DNA from 3 places in the Pseudomonas sp. 1L-B-1-E-C1 genome. Region 2 is predicted to be linked to each of the others. Evidence: predicted binding sites of a transcription regulator. Region 2 holds the regulator's gene; each other region holds the start of a gene.
The links. Region 2 encodes FliA, which starts transcription of late flagellar genes. Its sites were predicted from a motif close to CTAAAGTTTNNNNNNNNNNNGCCGNTAA; they were not measured.

Region 1 (6,813 bases), on a different contig from region 2:
CGGTGGAGGCGCGTTTTGATGCGCAGTATCGAAGCCTCGAAGAATTGCTACAGCAGGCCGATTTCATTTGCCTGACCTTGCCGCTGACGGCACAGACCGAACGTTTGATCGGCGCCGAGCAGTTTGCGTTGATGCGCCCGGAGAGCATCTTCATCAATATCTCACGGGGCAAAGTGGTTGATGAGGCGGCAATGATCGAAGCGTTGCGCAACAAGCGTATTCGCGCTGCGGGGCTGGATGTGTTCGAGCGCGAGCCGTTGAATCATGACTCGGCGTTGTTGCAGATGAGCAACGTGGTGGCGACGCCGCACATGGGTTCGGCGACGCATGAAACCCGCGAGGCGATGGCGCGGTGTGCGGTGGAGAATCTGTTGGCGGCGCTGGGTGGGCAGCGGCCGGCGAATCTGGTTAATCCAAATTAATCGTTGGCGGTAATACCGCTTTCGCGAGCAGGCTCGCTCCCACATTTGAAATGCATTTCTCTGTGGGAGCGAGCCTGCTCGCGAAGAGGCCTTTACAGACTACGCAAATCCATCAGGCACTGCGCGCCTGCAAAAGCTGCACCGCACACAACGCAATCCGCGCGCAGGCATCCGCCAGTTTGACCCGATCCACCACCAGCCCAATCCGAATATGCCCCGCCGCGCTCGGCCCGAATGCTTCACCGGCCAACACTGACACTCCGTAACCTTCCAGCAATCGCTCGGCAAACGCCTGAGCGCCGAGCCCAGTCTGGCGCACATCGACCATTACAAACATCCCGCCATCCGGGCGAATCGGCTGCAAACCGGGGCAACCCTGCAACCGCTCGCACACCAGATCGCGCCGCAACCGGTATTCCTCGCGCATTTGCGTAACTTCCGGCAGATCGCTTTGCAGCGCCACTTGCGCGGCTTTCTGCACGAAATCCGGCAGACCGAAAAGCATGCTCAATGACAGGTTCACCAGATGCTCGGCCAAGGGTTTCGGGCCGATCATCCAGCCGATGCGCCAACCGGTCATCGCATGGGATTTCGACAGACTGTTGATCGTCGCGGTGCGCTCGGCCATGCCCGGCAGGCTCGCCGGGCTGATGTGCTCGCCTTCATATAACAGCTCGCTGTACACCTCATCGCTGATCAGCCACAAATCGTGATGAATGCACAGCGCTGCGAGTTGCTGCCAGATCAGCAAGGGCAAACTGGCGCCGCTGGGATTGTTCGGGCTGTTGAGCAGCATCGCGCGGGTTTTTGGGGTGATGCGCGCGGCAACATCAGCCGGATCGACACGAAAACCGTTTTCCGGGCGAACCGGCACCGCGATCACCGTGGCTCCGCAGGCGCCGAACACGCCTTCGTAGGTGACGTACATCGGCTCAGCGACGATCACTTCATCGCCCGGATCGAGCAGACATTGCGCCACCGAATACACCGCGCACTGCGCGCCGGGCAGGACAATCACTTGGTCAGGATCAACCCGCTGACCACTGCGCTGGCGATGACGCTCGGCAATCAGCTTGCGCAATTCGAACCGACCACGCACATCGGCATAGTGCGTATCACCGGCCAGCAGGCTGTCGATAGCGCCATGGACGATCGGCAACGGCGTATCGAAATCCGGATCGCCGACGCTCAACAACAAAACATCAACGCCCTCGGCGCGCAGTTCCAGCGCTCGGTCGTGAATCTGCCAGGCAGCGGCACCCTCCCCGGCGATTCGTTGGGTCAAGGCTGAATAGCGCATCTACGTCTCCTGTTAGCGCGGTTTCCAGCCTTCACCGTATCTCAAATCACGAAACGCGCCACCATGGCGTTCAAATCCACTGCGAGACGCGACAGTTCATGGGTCGCGGCGCTGGTCTGGTTGGCCCCGGCGGCCGATTGCGTCGCCAGATCACGGATGTTGACCAGGTTGCGGTCGACCTCGCGCGAGACTTGCGCCTGCTCTTCCGAGGCGCTGGCAATCACCAGATTGCGTTCGTTGATCTGATGGATCGACTGGGTGATCTGCTCCAGCGCCACACCGGCGGCGCGGGCCATTTCCAGGGTGGACTGGGTGCGCTGATTGCTTTGCTGCATCGACGAGACCGCTTCACCCGTGCCGTTCTGGATGCCGGCAACCATTTTCTCGATTTCCTGGGTCGACTGCGCGGTGCGATGGGCCAAGGCTCGCACTTCATCAGCCACCACGGCAAAGCCACGGCCAGCCTCGCCGGCACGCGCGGCTTCAATCGCAGCGTTGAGCGCCAGCAAGTTGGTCTGCTCGGCGATGGCGCGAATCACGTCCAGCACCTTGCCGATGTCACGGCCCTGCGCGGCGAGGCCTTCGATCATCTGTGCGGTGTTCTGCACGTCGTGGGTCATGGTCTGGATCGCGTCGACGGTTTTCACCACTTGATCACGGCCTTCGCGGGCGGCGTGGGTCGACTGGTTGGAGGCCTCGGAAGTCGACACGGCGTTGCGCGCCACTTCTTCCACCGCAGCGGTCATCTCGTTGACGGCAGTGGCGGCTTGCTCGATTTCATTGTTCTGCTGCTGCAAGCCACGGGAGGCTTCCTCGGTGACGGCGCTGAGCTCCTCGGCTGCCGCGCCCAGTTGCGTGGCAGAACCGGCGATCTGCTCGATGGTTTTCCGCAGGTTGGTCTGCATCGCGGCCAAGGCTTCGAGCAAGCGCGCCGGTTCATCCTTGCCGTCGACTTCGATGGCTTTGCTCAGATCGCCATCGGCAATGGTTTGCGCAGCAAGGACCGCACGGTTGAGCGGCGTGACGATGCTGCGGGTCAGCAACCAGGCGAGCAATACGGTGGCCAGCGCTGCGATCACGGCGACGATGATGATCCCGGTGATGGCGCTGTCATAGTTTTCACCAGCCTTGGTGGCCGCCGCTTTGGCCCCGGCCGTGTTCATGCCGATCAATTTGTTGAGCTGCTCGCCCATTTGATCGGTGCCTTCCTTGATGCGCGTGTTGATCAACGCACGCATCGCTTCCAGATCGCCCTGGCGCGACAGCTCAAGCATGCGGTTCTGCGCTTGCAGGTAGTTATCGAGGGTGGTCGAAAATGTCTGGAAAACTGCTTGCTCCTCTGGGCCTGCCGGCAGCGCGGCGTAACTGGTCTGGGCTTTGCGCACCTTGTCGACCAGCACAGCGATGCGGGTTTCTGCCTCTTGCAAGCTGGCCGGTTCGCGATTGACCAGCACACGGAACGACAGAATGCGCATACGCAGAACGTTTTCCGTGACCACGCTGAGGTGAGTCACGCTAGGCAGTTGGTTGGTGTCCATGTCGATCGACGCCTGACGAATGACCGTCATACGGCTGACGGCGAACACGCCGAGGACAATCACCAGCAAGGCGATAAAGGCAAAACCGAGGAAAGCACGGGGCGCGATATTCAGATTACGCAGGGACATGGTCGGACTCTCGAAAGAAAGAAACTACGAGCGTCCATGCCGTGAGTACTGGCCCATGGAGGGCGGCAGTCCGGCGTCACTGGGTTATGGTTTTGTGCGCGCCTGACCGTTGTATCGGCCAGGCTTGAGGAAGGTTTCGGGTCTGCCGCAAATATTTTTCGGAACGTCACAACAATCAACCCAGCTCCGCTGCCTTTGGTAGGAGCTGTCGAGTGCAACGAGGCTGCGATCTTTTGACTTTTAATAGCAGGATCAAAAGATCGCAGCCTCGTTGCACTCGACAGCTCCTACATAGGCAAGCGGTTCAGCGTTTGGCGGCGAGTTGCCAGACCCGAGCGATATCGGTGGCGCGTTCACGCAGCAGCCGTGGTGCTTCCGCGCAGGCCTGTTCCAGGGTCATCGGTCCGCTGGTAACGGCGAACGCGGCGTCGATGCCGTGTTGATAGAGTTCCTGATAGCCCTCGCCCAAGGTTCCGGCAATCACAATCACCGGCACGGCATGCTGTTTGGCAATCCGCGCGACACCGAACGGCGTTTTGCCGCGCAAGGTTTGCGCATCGAAACGGCCTTCGCCGGTAATCACCAGATCCGCACCGTTGACCGCCTCAGCAAGCCCGACCAGTTCCGCCACCACCTCGACGCCCGCCTGAAACTGCGCGCCGAGAAAAGCCTTGGCGGCAAACCCCAGACCTCCCGCCGCGCCGCTGCCCGGTTCATCGCGCACGTCCTTGCCCAATGCTTGCGCGCAAAGCTCAGCGAAGTGCCCCAGCGCCTGATCGAGTTGCTCAACCTGCGCTGGCGACGCGCCCTTCTGCGGGCCGAAAATGGCCGAGGCGCCATGAGCGCCGCACAGCGGATTGTTGACATCGGCGGCGATGTCGAAACGTACCTCGGCCAGACGTGGATCAAGTCCACTGAGATCGAGTCGCGCCAGTTGCGCCAACGCAAGGCCGCCCGGCCCCAACGGCTGATCCTGCGCATCCAGCAGCTTCACCCCCAACGCCTGCATCGCCCCGGCACCGCCGTCGTTGGTCGCGCTGCCGCCAATCGCCAGAATCACCCGTTGCGCGCCGGCATCCAGCGCTGCACCAATCAGTTCACCGGTGCCGAAGGTGCTGCTGATGCAGGCATCGCGCTGCCCCGGCGACACCAATTGCAGGCCGCTGGCCTCGGCCATTTCGATGATCGCGGTGTGGTTGTGCGGCAGCCAGCCCCACGCCGCATCCACCGGCGCGCCCAACGGACCGCGTACGCGGGTGCGGCGCAACTCGCCTTCACAGGCCGCGAGAATCGATTCGACCGTGCCTTCGCCGCCATCGGCCATCGGGCACTTGATCAGCGTCGCCTGCGGCCAGACCTGGGCCAGTCCGAGGGCTATGGCTTCGGCAACGCCCTGGGCACTCAGGCTGTCCTTGAACGAATCGGGGGCGATGACGATCTTCATGGGAATTCTCCGGTTGCATTGGCGTTCATGCTGCCAGTCGGCCCGCGCCTTGACGCCGGTCGGGTGCACAAGGGCGGGAGATGATTGTTGTTCATTTCCACAAAAACCTTGCATTGGATGTGCCGCCCCCTTCGCGAGCAAGCTCGCTCCCACATTTTGAAATGCATTACAGATGTGGGAGCGAGCTTGCTCGCGAAGGGGCCATTGAAAACACCGATCAATCCGGATCCGTCTGCGGCAACAGCTGCACCCCCAGATACAACGCCAGCATCCCGTCCAGCTTCAACGGATCAACCCCGCTCAACTCGGCAATCCGTTCCATGCGATAGCGCAGGCTGTTGCGATGAATGCCCAACGCCTCGGCGCAGGCCTGACTCTGACCGTCGTGCTCGCACCAACTGCGCAGGGTCGCCAGTAACTGGCCGTTGCTGTCCTTGGCGATGACCTTGCGCAGTGGCTTGAGCAGTTCGTCCAGCGCATCGTCGTTGCGATGGCGCCACAACATGACCGGCAAGCGATAGCGATTGAGCGTCAGCAGCCGCGAGTGCGGCAACACGTCTCGACCATAGGCCAGTAAATCGCCGACCCGTCGATAGCAACGACGCAACCCGGCCAGGCCATCCGCCTGCCCCCCGACGGCAATGCGCAGAACCTTCCAGCCGAGGCCATCGAGTTTTTCCAGCAGTCGATCATGCTCGACGTTCTGGCTCGCCGGGCGACACCAGAGCAGCGAAGACTTCGCCGAACTCACGCACCAACTGTCGGGATAACGCGACGTCAGCCATGCACTCAAAGCTTCTACGGTTTGCCCCGGTCCGTGCTCAAGCCCCAGTTCAAACAGGTACGGCACCCGCGTCAATTGTGGTTTTAGCCCGAGCTGCTGCGCTTCGTCGAGCAGACGCGGCGAATCCCCCGCCTCGCTCAACAGCAACGCCAGCAGATCATCGCAACGCTGGCGCCGCCATTGCTGCTCGGCCTGCTGATTGCGCTGGCCGACAAGCATTTCGGCGGTCATGCGCACCAGTTCGGCGTAAGTGCGCAATTGCTCCGGCTCGCCAGTGAGGCCAAGCACGCCAATCAAACGCTGATCGAGCAGCAGCGGCAGATTGATCCCCGGTTGCACGCCTTTGAGGTGCACCGCAGTCTGCGCATCGATTTCAACCACACGCCCGTTGGCCAGCACCAGTTGCGCGCCTTCATGTCGGGTGTTGATACGTTCCGGTTCGCCGCTGCCGAGGATCAGGCCCTGACTGTCCATGACATTGACGTTGTACGGCAAAATGGCCATGGCCCGGTCGACGATGTCCTGGGCAAGGTCGTGATCGAGTTCGAACATAGCGGCGGTAATCCTTCAGTTCAGGCACGAACGGTTGTTCAGCCGCACAGGGTCTGGCGGCAAACCCTGTGCTCAGGCACAAAGACAATCCGGCCAAAGGTGGCCGAGACTCTCAGGGCGATCAACGTTACCCTTTGCATCGCAAAAAATCATAATAAAGAGAGAGCCGCTATGTCGCAGAGCGCCGCAGCTACCCAGACCATCGACGACGGTAAAAACGCCGTCTACAAACGCATCACCCTGCGTTTGATTCCCTTCATTTTCATCTGCTACCTGTTCAACTACCTCGACCGGGTCAACGTTGGCTTCGCCAAGTTGCAGATGCTCGATGCACTGAAATTCAGCGAAACCGTCTACGGCCTCGGCGCCGGGATTTTCTTCATCGGCTACGTGCTGTGCGGCGTGCCGAGCAACCTGGCACTGACCCGCTTCGGACCACGGCGCTGGATTGCCTTGATGATGATCACCTGGGGCACGCTGTCGACCTGCCTGCTGTTCGTCACCACGCCAACCGAGTTCTACACCCTGCGCTTTTTCACCGGGGCCGCTGAAGCCGGTTTCTTCCCGGGCGTCGTGCTGTATCTCTCGCAGTGGTTCCCGACCTTCCGTCGTGGGCGGATCATGGCGTTGTTCATGTCGGCAAT
Region 2 (6,813 bases):
AGGAAGTACCGGACAACAAGCAAGTGACCATCGTTGCGACAGTAGGGCCCAACGGCTGAGGTAGTGGTTTATGCAAGTTAAGCGTTTTTTCGCCGCCGATATGCGTCAGGCCATGAAGCTGGTTCGCGATGAGCTGGGCGCTGATGCCGCCATCATCGGCAACCGCCGCATCGCCGGCGGCGTCGAGTTGACGGCAGCACTGGATTACAAATTGTCGGCGCTGGCGCCGCGGGTTCCGAACATGGAACTCGAAGACGAGCTGCGCAAGACCCAGTCGCGCATCGTCACCGCCCAGGCCGAGCTGAGCCTGCGTGGCGAAGCCGACGGCAACACCAATCAACAGTTGTTCGCCGGCCTGCCATTGACCGCAGGCCTGCCGCTGACCGCTGCCGAGCCGCTGAGCGAGCCGACCTACGCTGCCCCGGCGCGTCCGGCCGCAGCCCCTGCGCAGGCTTCGGCGGGTGTCGATCCGCGAGCACTGGAGTCCATGCGTTTTGAATTGAACAGCCTGCGCGAGCTGATGGAAGTGCAGCTCGGCACCCTGGCCTGGAATCAGCTGCAGGGCAGCCGTCCGGCCCAGGCCAATCTGTATCGCCGTTTGCAGCGCATCGGCCTGTCCGGTCCGCTGTCGCGCGATCTGCTGGCGATGATTACCGATATCGAAGAGCCGCGTCAGGCCTGGCGCATGCTGCTGGCGCACCTGGCGCGGATGATCGCCGTACCGGAAGTCGAGCCGCTGGAAGAGGGCGGTGTGATTGCGATGGTCGGCCCCGCCGGCATGGGCAAGACCACCACGCTGGCCAAGCTCGCCGCGCGTTACGTGCTCAAGTACGGCGCGCAGAACGTTGCGCTGGTGAGCATGGACAGCTTCCGCATCGGCGCGCAGGAACAACTGAAAACCCTCGGACGCATTCTCAACGTGCCGGTAACGCACGTCGATCCGGGCCAGTCGCTGGTGCAGGCATTGGATCCACTGCTACGCAAACGCGTAGTTTTGATCGATACTGCCGGGCTGCAAGCCAGTGATCCGGCGTTGCGCATGCAGCTCGAGAGCCTGGCCGGGCGTGGCATTCGCTCGAAAAATTATCTGGTGCTGGCAACCACCAGCCAGAAACAGGTTCTAACCGCCGCTTATCACAGTTACAAGCGGTGCGGGCTGGCCGGCTGCATCCTGACTAAACTGGATGAAACGGCCAGTCTCGGCGAAGTGTTGAGCCTGGCGATCAGTCATGAATTGCCGGTCGCGTACCTGACCGATGGCCCACGGATTCCGGATGATCTGCATCTGCCGCGCCGTCATCAACTGGTCAGCCGCGCCGTCAGCGTGCAAATGCAGGAAGAACCCAGCGAAGAAGCCATGGCTGACATGTTCGCTGATATCTATCACAGCCCGACCAAGCAGGTTGGCTGAGGTAATCATGAACAGTTTTTGTACCTACATCGATGGTCTGCCACGCATTGTTCCGATCGGGAACGCGCAGCCAGTAATGTGGCCTCCGTCTATGCAAGACAAGGTAAAGAAATAACATGGGCAGCATGCATCCCGTACAGGTGATCGCGGTGACCGGCGGCAAAGGTGGCGTCGGCAAGACTAACGTGTCAGTGAACTTGTCGCTGGCGCTGGCAGAGCTTGGCCGTCGGGTCATGCTGCTGGACGCCGACCTGGGCCTGGCAAATGTCGACGTTCTGCTGGGGCTGACACCCAAACGCACACTGGCCGACGTGATCGAAGGCCGTTGCGAATTGCGCGACGTGCTGTTGCAGGGGCCGGGCGGGATTCGCATCGTGCCGGCGGCCTCCGGCACGCAGAGCATGGTGCACCTGAGCCCGGCGCAACACGCCGGCCTGATCCAGGCGTTCAGCGATATCGGCGACAATCTCGACGTGCTGGTGATCGACACCGCTGCGGGTATTGGTGACTCGGTAGTCAGTTTCGTTCGCGCTGCGCAAGAGGTGTTGCTGGTGGTCTGCGACGAGCCGACTTCGATCACCGACGCTTACGCGCTGATCAAGTTGCTCAACCGCGACTACGGCATGAACCGCTTCCGCGTGCTGGCCAACATGGCGCAGAGCCCGCAGGAAGGGCGCAACCTGTTCGCCAAGTTGACCAAGGTCACGGATCGCTTCCTCGACGTCGCCCTACAATACGTCGGCGCCGTGCCGTACGACGAAAGCGTGCGCAAAGCGGTGCAGAAGCAGCGCGCCGTCTACGAAGCCTTTCCCCGTTCCAAGTGTGCGCTGGCCTTCAAGGCCATCGCCCAGAAGGTCGACACCTGGCCGCTGCCCGCCAACCCGCGCGGTCATCTGGAATTTTTCGTCGAGCGTCTCGTGCAGCAAACCGCAGGGCCTGTGATATGACCGCCAGTGGCATGAATCTTTACAAAAAGTCGGCGCGTGACGCGCAATACGAATTGATCGAGCGCTACGCGCCACTGGTCAAGCGCATTGCCTATCACTTGCTGGCACGCCTGCCGGCCAGCGTGCAGGTCGAAGACCTGATCCAGGCCGGGATGATCGGTTTGCTCGAAGTCTCGACCAAATACGACGCCAGCAAAGGCGCCAGTTTCGAAACGTACGCGGGCATTCGAATCCGCGGCGCGATGCTCGACGAAGTGCGCAAAGGGGACTGGGCGCCACGCTCGGTTCACCGTAATACCAGGATGGTCAGCGACGCGATTCGCTCGATTGAAGCTAAAACCGGCCGTGACGCTAAAGATCACGAGGTTGCGGCCGAACTCCAATTGAGTCTCGACGATTACTACGGGATTCTGAATGACACCTTGGGCAGTCGCCTGTTCAGTTTCGACGACCTGTTGCAGGACGGCGAACACGAAGGGCTGCACGAGGATGGCGCCAGTGCGCATATGGAGCCGTCACGCGATCTGGAAGATGAACGCTTCCAGGCGGCGCTGGCGGACGCGATTGCCAATTTGCCGGAGCGTGAGCGACTGGTGTTGGCGCTGTACTACGACGAAGAGCTGAACCTCAAGGAAATCGGTGAGGTCCTTGGCGTCAGTGAATCGCGGGTCAGCCAGTTACACAGCCAGTGCGCGGCCCGTCTGCGGGGGCGTTTGGGGGAGTGGCGAGCGCGCTGAAGGCAGTGTGGGGACACTGCGAAACGAGGCTGGTGCGGTGATCAACGGCGCCGGTCTCGATCCGTTGTGCTCCAGACAAACTTTAAGTGCTGCGCCGATTGATTGAAGTGGCGCGTCCAGGTGCTGGGCGCGTTTAAGACTGCTTGGAGGTCGAATTGAACAAAGACATGAAAATCCTCATCGTTGATGACTTCTCAACGATGCGGCGGATCATCAAGAACCTGCTGCGCGATCTTGGGTTCACCAACACCGTCGAGGCCGACGATGGCACCACTGCCATTCCGGTGCTCAACAGCGGCAGCATCGACTTTCTGGTAACGGACTGGAACATGCCGGGCATGACCGGTATCGACCTGCTGCGCCACGTGCGTGCCGATGAAAAACTCAAGCACCTCCCGGTGTTGATGGTGACTGCCGAAGCCAAGCGCGAGCAGATCATCGAGGCCGCTCAGGCCGGTGTGAACGGTTACGTGGTCAAACCTTTCACGGCTCAAGCGTTGAAAGACAAAATCGAGAAGATTTTCGAACGCATCGGCTGATGAATGCGCGGGGGAGCTATGGAGCATAACGAATCATCCCAGGGCGATTTCGAATCGACCCTGAAAAAACACGCGGTCGAACTGGTCGAGAGCCTTGAAAAAGGCAGGTTCGGCGACGCGGTGCAACTGATCCATGAGCTCAATCAGACCCGTGACCGCGGCCTGTATCAGGAAGTGGGCAAGCTCACACGTGAACTGCACAGTGCGATCGTCAATTTCCAGATCGATCCGCACATGCCGCAGGCCGAGGAAGTGTCGCAAATCACCGACGCCACCGAACGCCTGGGCTACGTGGTCAAGCTGACGGAAGCCGCGGCCAACCGCACCATGGATCTGGTGGAAAGCGCCACGCCGGTGGTCAACAGTCTGGCTGATGAAGCGCAGACGTTGAGTGCCGATTGGGGCCGCTTCATGCGTCGCGAGGTCGGGGCTGAAGAGTTCCGTGAGCTGGCGCGCCGGGTCGACGGTTTTCTGTCACGCAGCAGCACGGACAACCGTGCGGTGTCGAGCAACCTCAACGACATCCTGCTGGCTCAGGATTACCAGGACCTCACCGGTCAGGTGATCAAGCGTGTGACCCAACTGGTCACCGAAGTCGAAAGCAATCTGCTCAAACTCGTGCTCATGGCCAGTCAGGTCGACCGCTTTGCGGGCATCGAACATGACCGCGCCGCAATGCTTGCCGAAAAAGATCCACAAAAACATCTCTCGCAGGGTGAAGGTCCGCAGATTCATGCCGATAAACGAGAAGACGTTGTGTCCGGTCAGGACGATGTGGACGATTTGTTATCCAGCCTTGGATTCTAGTATTTCGGAATTTCAGGTTTTTTGGGTTTTTAGACCTGTAGGAGCACCCCATTAATGAGCTTCGGCGCCGATGAAGAGATCCTTCAGGATTTCCTGGTTGAGGCCGGCGAGATTCTTGAGCAACTGTCCGAACAACTGGTCGAGCTGGAAAGCCGCCCGGATGATGCAGATCTGCTCAATGCAATTTTTCGCGGTTTCCACACTGTAAAAGGGGGCGCCGGCTTCCTTCAGCTCAATGAGCTGGTGGAGTGCTGTCACATCGCCGAAAACGTGTTCGACATCCTCCGTAAGGGTGAGCGTCGCGTTGATGCAGAACTGATGGACGTTGTGCTGGAAGCACTGGACGCGGTGAACAGCATGTTCAGCGAAGTCCGCGAGCGTGCACCGATCACCGCCGCCACGCCGGAACTGCTGGCCGCGCTGGCGCGTCTGGCCGAGCCGCAGTCGGCTGATGAAGCTGTTGCTGCACCGGTAGAAGTGGTGGAAGAGCCGGTCGCCGAAAGCGCATCGGACGACATCACCGACAACGAATTCGAACAACTGCTGGACTCGCTGAATGCCGTCAAGGCACAAGCCGAGGCCCCGGCTGCTGTTGTGGCCCCCGCGCCGGTTGCCGACACGGCCGCCAGCGATGAAATCACTGATGCCGAATTTGAGTCGCTGCTCGATCAACTGCATGGCAAAGGCCAGTTTGCTGTCGATGCGGTCGCTCCGGCGGCACCAGCAGCGCCGGCCGCGCCTGCTGCGGGCGATAGCTCGGACATCACCGACGACGAATTCGAAGCCTTGCTCGATCAGTTGCACGGCAAGGGCAACTTCGCCGTTGACGCGCTGGAATCGGCCATCGCCTCGGCGCCGGCAGCCCCTGCTGCACCAGCCGCAGCAGCGGCCGGCAGCGACCTGATCAGCGATCACGAATTCGAATCGCTGCTCGACGAATTGCATGGCAAAGGCAAGTTTGACGCCAGCGCTGCGACTGCTGGCTCCGCGTCGAGCGTCGCCACGCCAGCGGCGAAAGCACCGGCTGCCGCTGCTGCGCCGAAACCTGCGGCCAAGCCTGAACCGAAAGCCGAGGCGCCGAAACCGGCTGCCGCTGCTGCACCGGCTCCGGCCCGTGCTCCTGCGACACCGCCAGCGGAAAAACCGGCCAGCGAAGCGGAAACCACCGTGCGCGTCGACACCGCGCGGCTCGACGAGATCATGAACATGGTCGGCGAGCTGGTGCTGGTGCGTAACCGTCTGGTGCGCCTGGGTCTCAACAGCGGCGACGAAGCCATGTCCAAGGCCGTGTCGAACCTCGACGTGGTCACCGCTGACCTGCAGACCGCCGTGATGAAGACGCGGATGCAGCCGATCAAGAAGGTCTTCGGGCGCTTCCCGCGTCTGGTTCGCGACCTTGCGCGGCAGCTGAAGAAAGAGATCAACCTGGAACTGGTGGGTGAAGAAACCGACCTCGACAAAAACCTTGTCGAGGCCCTGGCCGACCCGCTGGTCCACTTGGTGCGCAACGCCGTCGACCACGGCATCGAGTCGCCGGAAGAACGCGAAGCGTCGGGCAAGGCCCGTGGCGGTCGCGTGGTGCTGGCGGCCGAGCAGGAAGGCGACCACATCCTCCTGTCGATCTCCGACGACGGCAAAGGCATGGACCCGAACGTCCTGCGTTCGATCGCGGTAAAACGCGGTGTGATGGACAAGGACGCGGCCGATCGCCTGAGCGACACCGAGTGCTACAACCTGATTTTCGCTCCGGGTTTCTCGACCAAGACCGAGATCTCCGACGTGTCCGGCCGTGGTGTCGGCATGGACGTGGTGAAGACCAAGATTTCCCAGCTCAACGGTTCGATCAACATCTACTCGACCAAGGGCCAGGGTTCGAAGATCGTCATCAAGGTGCCGCTGACGCTGGCGATCATGCCGACCCTGATGGTGATGCTCGGCAATCAGGCGTTCGCGTTCCCGCTGGTCAACGTCAACGAAATCTTCCACCTCGACCTGTCGACCACCAACGTCGTCGACGGTCAGGAAGTGGTGATCGTGCGCGACAAGGCGCTGCCATTGTTCTACCTCAAGCGCTGGCTGGTCAGCTCCGCCGCTCACGAAGAGCAGCGCGAAGGCCATGTGGTGATTCTTTCGGTGGGCACCCAGCGGATCGGCTTCGTCGTCGATCAATTGGTCGGCCAGGAAGAAGTGGTCATCAAGCCATTGGGCAAAATGCTCCAGGGCACTCCGGGCATGTCCGGCGCCACCATCACCGGTGACGGCCGCATTGCGCTGATTCTCGATGTTCCAAGCATGCTCAAGCGTTACGCCACAAAGCGTATTTGAATCCGGGGCGGCGGCGCGATGACGCGCCGCTGCACCTAATGGAGTGT
Region 3 (6,813 bases), on a different contig from region 2:
GCTCCCACATTGGATCTGTGGCGTTCACAAAATCCCTGTGGGAGCGAGCCTGCTCGCGAAGAGGCTCGCAACCACACTACCAACCTCAGCTGCGCACCAGACTCCGCACCGCGACAATCTCCGGCACCTCGACCCTGCTCATATACACCCGCAACGGTTCGGTGATGTTAATGCGCTCGTCGATGTGTTGATCGAGCAGCAACTGAATCAGTTCGCGCTTGAGCGTCATGGTGGTGTCCGACAGCGGTGCCCAGACGAATTCACTGGCGGGGATGATGCCGTCATCGGCCACGTCCATGCCGAACGAATCTTCGCTGAAGCGCACGATGTACTGACCGGTCTTGCGGTTGAGGCCGACGAAGCCTTTGAGATCGTCGGCGGCCTGGCAGATGAGTTGGGAGGTGATGCGCATGGTAAACCTCACGAAAGATGATCGATGGTTTACACGCAGGGCAATGTATCGGCGCGCCCTCTGCCGGGGCATATGCCGTGGGCAAGCGTACTGCAAACAGCGCCACAAAAGTGCAGGAAATTTCCGTTTTGCGCGCTTTATGTCGGTCTGGCGATAGCCCTGCGGCGCTTCAGTTGTTAAAAGGGACGTCTTGAATAAAACCTGCGAAAGGAACTCGACCATGCCTGCTACTTTTACCCGAAGCGCTCTGGTGCTGAGTCTGTTGTTCGGCCTCGGTCAGGCGCATGCCGCCAGCCACCCCGAGCCCAAGGCAATCGCTGCCGCCCATGGCATTCCGCATCCGGCGGTGATCGCCCACCGTGGCGCGTCGTTCGATGCCCCGGAATCTACCGCAGCGGCCTACAAACTGGCCCGTGACCTGGGCGCCGATTACCTGGAAATGGATTTACAACGCAGCAAGGACGGCGTGCTCTTCGCCCTGCACGACGACAACCTGCAACGCACCACCGACATCGCCAGCAAATTCCCCGAGCGCAAGGACAGCCCGGCCACCGCGTTCACCATGGCCGAACTGAAAACCCTCGATGCCGGCAGCTGGTTCAACACTAAATACCCGGATCGCGCGCGACCTTCCTACGCCGGACTGAAAATTCTTACCCTCGATGAAATCATCGACATCGCCCGCGCCAACCCGCAGCACAAGCCGGGCCTGTACATCGAAACCAAAGAGCCGCAGCTGTTTCCCGGCATCGAACATGACCTGAAGGAAAAACTGCAGGATCGCGGCTGGCTCAGTCCGGCCGGTTCGAAACTGGCGAAAAGTGCGCTGGGCGTTGGTCAGGGCAAGGGCAAGGTGATCCTGCAAACCTTCGATAAATCCAGCCTCGAACTGCTGGAGAAAGAAATGCCGCAAGTGCCGAAGATCCTGCTGTTGTGGGTCGGCGAAGGCAGCATCGAGCCGAAATCCGCCGTGACGTTTGCTGCGTCCGGTGAGAAAGACAAAAACGTGTTCTACGGCAAGCAGGAGCCCAAATCCGAAGCTGAATTCAAGCAATGGGTCGACTACGCCAAGGCCCAGGGCGCGATCGGCACCGGCCCTTCGGCAAAACTGACCCATGGTGGTGACCAGAGCTATTCCGATCTGGTGCAACCGTGGATGAACCAGTACACCCACGACCAGGGCATGCTGGTGCACGTTTATACGGTCGACGAGCCGGTGGATTACGAAAAAGTCATGGCGGCGGGTGTGGATGGCATCTTTACCAACCGCGCCAGTGAACTGTTGAAGTTCTATAAACGTCCGGCGGCTGGCAGTGTTGATGAGGTTTTGAAGAAGAACGGTTTCTAACTCGTTATCGAGTCGCCTGCTTCGCGAGCAGGCTCGCTCCCGCAAAGAGCAGTTTTATCGCGAGGCAGAGATTTAAGGGTGAATTAAGTTGCGCTGGTTAATCTGAACCCACTTACACAGATCAACCACTTCAACGCACTGCCAAGGAATGAACCGATGAAAACTTTGACTGCCCTGTTTACCGCCGCTGCCCTGACTCTTACCGCTGGCCTGGCTCAGGCTGACGTGCGTATCGACCAGATCCCGCAACTGGTCAAGGACGGCAAGATCAAGTCGCTTGAATCGATGAACGAAGCAGCCCTGAAATTGCACCCGGGCGCCACGATTACCGACACTGACCTGGACAATCACTTCAACGGTTATGAGTACGAAGTTGAACTGAAAACTGCTGACGGCAAAGAGTTCGACGTGGACTTTGATGCCACCACCGGTAAAGTGCTGAGTGACAAGCAAGACACTTGATAGACCGCTGTTAAAGAGCCGCACGATTTAGGATCGTGCGGTTTTTTTATGATTTGCGTTTGAGTTTGTTGATGAATTGTCAGTGAAAACTTTACCCCCTCACCCCAGCCCTCTCCCCCAAGGGGGCGAGGGGGAAAGGGAGCAAATCGGGGAAATTTCGGAGCCTGAGTTCGCCTCAAAATTAAAAAACCATCACAAACGACTACCAGCCTGAGTACGCCCCGGCATTTCAGGTCGGCGTATCTCGAACAATCAACACGGTCAGTCCCCTCTCCCTCTGGGAGAGGGTTAGCGTGAGGGGAAAAGCCATCACGGCGAATTGCTGACGAACCGGTATCCAGCCAAATCACGCACTCAACCGCGCCGTCACTTCGTTCAACTGTCCCGACAACCCATGCAGATTCTGACTGGCACTTTCGGTGCGCTGTACGTTGTCCAGATTGGTGCTGGCAATCGCGGTAATTTCAGTCAGGTTGCGCGAGATATCCTCCGCCACCGACGTCTGCTCTTCGGCCGCAGTGGCGATCTGGCGGTTCATGTCGCGGATCGCTTCCACCGCCAGAGTGATGCGCTCCAGCATCGCGCCAGCCTGGGTCACCTGCTCGACGCTTTCATCGCTGCGTGCCTGGCCGCTCTCGATAGCATGCGCCGCGTCGACAGCGCCGGTCTGCACGTTCTGAATGATCTGGTTGATCTCGATAATCGACTCCGCCGTGCGCTGGGCGAGGTTGCGCACCTCATCGGCAACCACCGCGAAACCGCGCCCGGCCTCACCGGCCCGTGCCGCTTCGATGGCCGCGTTGAGTGCCAGCAGATTGGTCTGTTCGGCGATGCCGCGAATCACTTCCAGCACCTTGCCGATTCGACCGCTGTCGGCTTCCAGGCGACGGATCACCGTGGCCGTGTTGGCGATTTCGCCGCGCATCTGCGTGATGGAATGAATGGTGGTTTGCATGACCTTTTCGCCCTGCTGCGCCGACTGATCGGCATCGTCGGCAGCACGCGCGGCATCAGCGGCGTGACGGGCGACTTCCTGGGCGGTGGCGGACATTTCATTCATCGCCGTGGCCACCTGATCGGTGCGGTTGAATTGCTCGTTGGTGCCCCCGGCCATGGTCGTGGCAATGGCATTCAGCTCGCCGCTGGCGCTGTCCAGATCGCTGGCGCTGCGCTGCAACCGGGTGAAGGTGTCGGCAAGGAAATCGCGCAGGGTGTTCGCGGCGGCGGCGAGGTTGCCCAGCTCATCGCGACGCTCGCTGACCACGCGCTCGGCCAACTTGCCACGGCTCAAACGAGTGACGTAATCGATCAGTTTGCGAATCGGCTCGATCAGGTTGCGACTGACCAGCCACAGACTCAATAACCCGATCAACAAGCCTGACGCGAGCATCACCAACAGGCCCAGCCACACCGTACGATCGGCGGCTGCACTGATCAGCGCCGATTGCTCGGTACCCTGCTGGCGCAGCTCGGCGACCAGCGCACTCATCTGCTCACTGGTGACGCGGTCGACACCTTTGACAGCGGCGTCACCGGCGCTCGGATCACCACCGGCAGCCACGTAGGCATCGCGGCCTTTCTGATAGGCCGCGCCCAACTGGCGATGCTCTTCGCGCAAACGTTCGATGCGTGATTTCAGACTGGCCTCGATGCCTTTCTGCCCGGCCAGTTCGCCGAGAATGTTCTGCACGTCACGCTGACGCTCTTCGAACTGGCTCCAGTATTTCGCCAGATCCGCCGGTTGCTTGCCGCGCAACAGGACGTTTTTCCACTCTTGCACCTGCACCTTGAACTGCAGGTTGGCTTCATCGATCAGTTGCGACGTGTGCAACGGGCCGGCGATCAACTGGCTGTAGCTTTGCACGCCGTTGGAGAGGAAATGAAAGCAGGCCAGGGCGATCAACAGCATCGCCAATAGACTGCCGCTCAGCAGGGCGAGAATTTGCGCTCTCAGGGATTTTTGCAGCATTGCAAGGTACTCGAAGCAGGGATGAGGCACGCCCGAGCGGACGTGAAAAATGGCCGGACTTCCCTGTCGTCGCACCATGACCAGAAGCCAATGGCGTGCAAGCTAACTCACCTGGGATCGGCGCGCCAGAGCGCTTCTTGAGAATCTTCCGACAGTCGGTAACGCATTGATTTGACGTCATTTCGCTGTCACAAAATGGTCATGTGAGCTTGCGATGATGCCGCTCAGGTGAACCTGAAAATCCTCTACCAGACACCCTCCTCCCAGCGAGCCGCCATGAACCATAGCCTCGATATCAGCCATCGCGATTCGGATCTGTTTGGCCTGCTCTACGGCTTTCGCTTCCTGCCCGGTGAGCGCGGTCGGGAGATCGATTCGGCGACGGCGTTGCGCTGTTTGCAGGACGACAGCGACAGTGACGAATTCCTCTGGCTGCACCTGAACCTGGCCCATGCTGCGTGCGAGCGCTGGATGAAAAGTCATCTGCAATTGCCCGACGAATTTTTCGAGGCGTTGCACGAGGGTTCGCGGTCGACGCGCATCGAGCATGTTGACTCGGCGCTGCTGGCGGTGGTCAACGATGTGGTGTTCAACCTCAGCAGCATGGTCTCCTCCGATGTGTCGACGCTGTGGGTCTGCGTGCGCAGCAAGCTGATCGTCAGCGCGCGCCTGCAACCGCTGCATTCGGTGGACAAATTGCGCTCGTCGGTGAAGGCCGGCGAGTGCTTTCGTTCGCCGTCGGAATTGCTCGTGCACCTGCTGCGCGATCAGGGCGAAGTGCTGACGCAGATCGTGCGCAAGACCAGTCTGAGCGTCGATCAGGTCGAGGACCAGTTGCTTTCCTCACGCCTGTCGACCAACCGCGCCGAGCTTGGTGCCAATCGCCGCGTGCTGGTGCGTCTGCAACGCCTGCTGGCGCTGGAACCGGGCTCGCTACTGCGCTTGCTCAACCGTCCGCCGCCGTGGTTGCAGAAGGAGGACGTCAAGGAGCTGCGCAAATCCACCGAGGAGTTTGCGCTGATCATCAACGACCTCACCGCCCTCGGTGAACGGATCAAATTGCTGCAGGAAGAGATCGCTGCCAACCTCAACGAACAGAGCAACCGCACGCTGTTCACCCTGACGGTGGTGACGGTGCTGGCCTTGCCGATCAACATCATCGCCGGTTTTTTCGGGATGAATGTGGGGGGCGTGCCGCTGTCGCAGGATCCCCATGGGTTTTGGGTACTGGTTGCGCTGGTGGCGACGTTCACAGTGATCGCCGGGCGCTGGGCGTTTCGCAAGCGTGGGGATTACTAAAATCAAAAGATCGCAGCCTTCGGCAGCTCCTACATTTGCAATGTGTTCTGCTGTAGGAGCTGCCGAAGGCTGCGATCTTTTGGCATTTGCCCTCTGATCAATAGTCAGACCAATAAGCCAAACACTGACCTAAGGCAGTCTCTCTGTAACATTCTGCAACGATCATGGGCGACATTCCTTCCCTCGCTCAGGATTGTCCACCATGGCTACGCCCTCACTGACCGCCAGCCCTGCATCCGCCGCCAGTGGCAGACCGGCGCTCGACAAGAAAACCGGTCCGTTCACTTACGTCATCTTTTTCGCCGTGCTGGCCATGGGCATGCTGTTTACCGCCTACAGCCTGATGCACGACATGCACGAACTTGGCACGGTGGTCACCACCTGGACGCCGTTCCTGCTGCTCGGCGTGGCGTTGTTGATTGCGCTGGGCTTTGAGTTCGTCAACGGTTTCCACGACACCGCCAACGCCGTGGCGACGGTGATCTACACGCACTCACTGCCGCCGAATGTCGCGGTAGTCTGGTCGGGGTTCTTCAATTTCCTCGGTGTGCTGCTGTCGAGCGGTGCGGTGGCGTTCGGCATCATTGCGCTGTTGCCGGTGGAGCTGATTCTGCAGGTCGGCTCGTCCGCCGGGTTTGCGATGATCTTCGCCCTGTTGATCGCGGCGATTCTGTGGAACCTCGGCACCTGGTGGCTGGGTTTGCCAGCCTCTTCTTCGCACACGCTGATCGGCTCGATCATCGGCGTCGGCGTCGCCAATGCCTTGATGCACGGCCGCGATGGCACCAGCGGTGTCGACTGGGCGCAGGCAACCAAAATCGGTTATGCCTTGCTGCTGTCGCCGCTGGTGGGCTTCGGCTGTGCGGCGCTGTTGCTGCTGGCATTGCGCGCGTTCGTCAAGAACCGTGCGCTGTACAAAGCACCCGAAGGCAACGCCCCACCGCCGTGGTGGATTCGCGGTTTGCTCATCGCCACCTGCACCGGTGTGTCATTCGCCCACGGCTCCAACGACGGCCAGAAAGGCATGGGCCTGATCATGCTGATTCTGGTCGGCACACTGCCAATGGCCTACGCATTGAACCGGACCATGCCGGAAGAGCAATCGCTGCAATTCGCCGCCGTCGCCCAAGTCACTCAACAAGCGCTGGTGAAAAGTGCACCGCTGCCGGCACCTGCCGATCCGCGCCCGGTGCTCTCGGATTACGTGCGCAGCAAGGAACCGACGCCGCAACTGATTCCCGCCCTCGCCGCCCTGACCGGGCACATCGGCGAGGAAGTCAAAGGTTACGGTTCGCTGGCAAAAGTCCCGGCCGAAGCCATGGG

Region 1: a site for FliA is predicted at 3,501-3,528, ahead of AC0Z4S_RS17045 (methyl-accepting chemotaxis protein). Genes of this name have one in related genera too.
Region 3: a site for FliA is predicted at 4,306-4,333, ahead of AC0Z4S_RS14675 (methyl-accepting chemotaxis protein). Genes of this name have one in related genera too.

The regions. Positions count from the first base shown of each region.
Region 1 covers NZ_JBXAWN010000009.1:132,579-139,391, forward strand. Annotated here, with positions in the region: gene AC0Z4S_RS17035 (2-hydroxyacid dehydrogenase) at 1-422, shown strand, start outside; gene AC0Z4S_RS17040 (pyridoxal phosphate-dependent aminotransferase) at 535-1,722, opposite strand; gene AC0Z4S_RS17045 (methyl-accepting chemotaxis protein) at 1,764-3,389, opposite strand; gene AC0Z4S_RS17050 (glycerate kinase) at 3,694-4,833, opposite strand; gene AC0Z4S_RS17055 (sugar diacid recognition domain-containing protein) at 5,051-6,169, opposite strand; gene AC0Z4S_RS17060 (MFS transporter) at 6,341-6,813, shown strand, end outside.
Region 2 covers NZ_JBXAWN010000012.1:105,443-112,255, forward strand. Annotated here, with positions in the region: gene flhA (flagellar biosynthesis protein FlhA) at 1-59, shown strand, start outside; gene flhF (flagellar biosynthesis GTPase FlhF) at 71-1,411, shown strand; gene fleN (flagellar synthesis regulator FleN) at 1,528-2,358, shown strand; gene fliA (RNA polymerase sigma factor FliA) at 2,355-3,095, shown strand; gene AC0Z4S_RS20950 (chemotaxis response regulator CheY) at 3,263-3,634, shown strand; gene AC0Z4S_RS20955 (protein phosphatase CheZ) at 3,653-4,441, shown strand; gene AC0Z4S_RS20960 (chemotaxis protein CheA) at 4,496-6,766, shown strand.
Region 3 covers NZ_JBXAWN010000007.1:284,385-291,197, reverse strand. Annotated here, with positions in the region: gene AC0Z4S_RS14690 (DUF2025 family protein) at 86-412, opposite strand; gene AC0Z4S_RS14685 (glycerophosphodiester phosphodiesterase) at 633-1,760, shown strand; gene AC0Z4S_RS14680 (PepSY domain-containing protein) at 1,917-2,222, shown strand; gene AC0Z4S_RS14675 (methyl-accepting chemotaxis protein) at 2,569-4,191, opposite strand; gene AC0Z4S_RS14670 (transporter) at 4,468-5,490, shown strand; gene AC0Z4S_RS14665 (inorganic phosphate transporter) at 5,693-6,813, shown strand, end outside.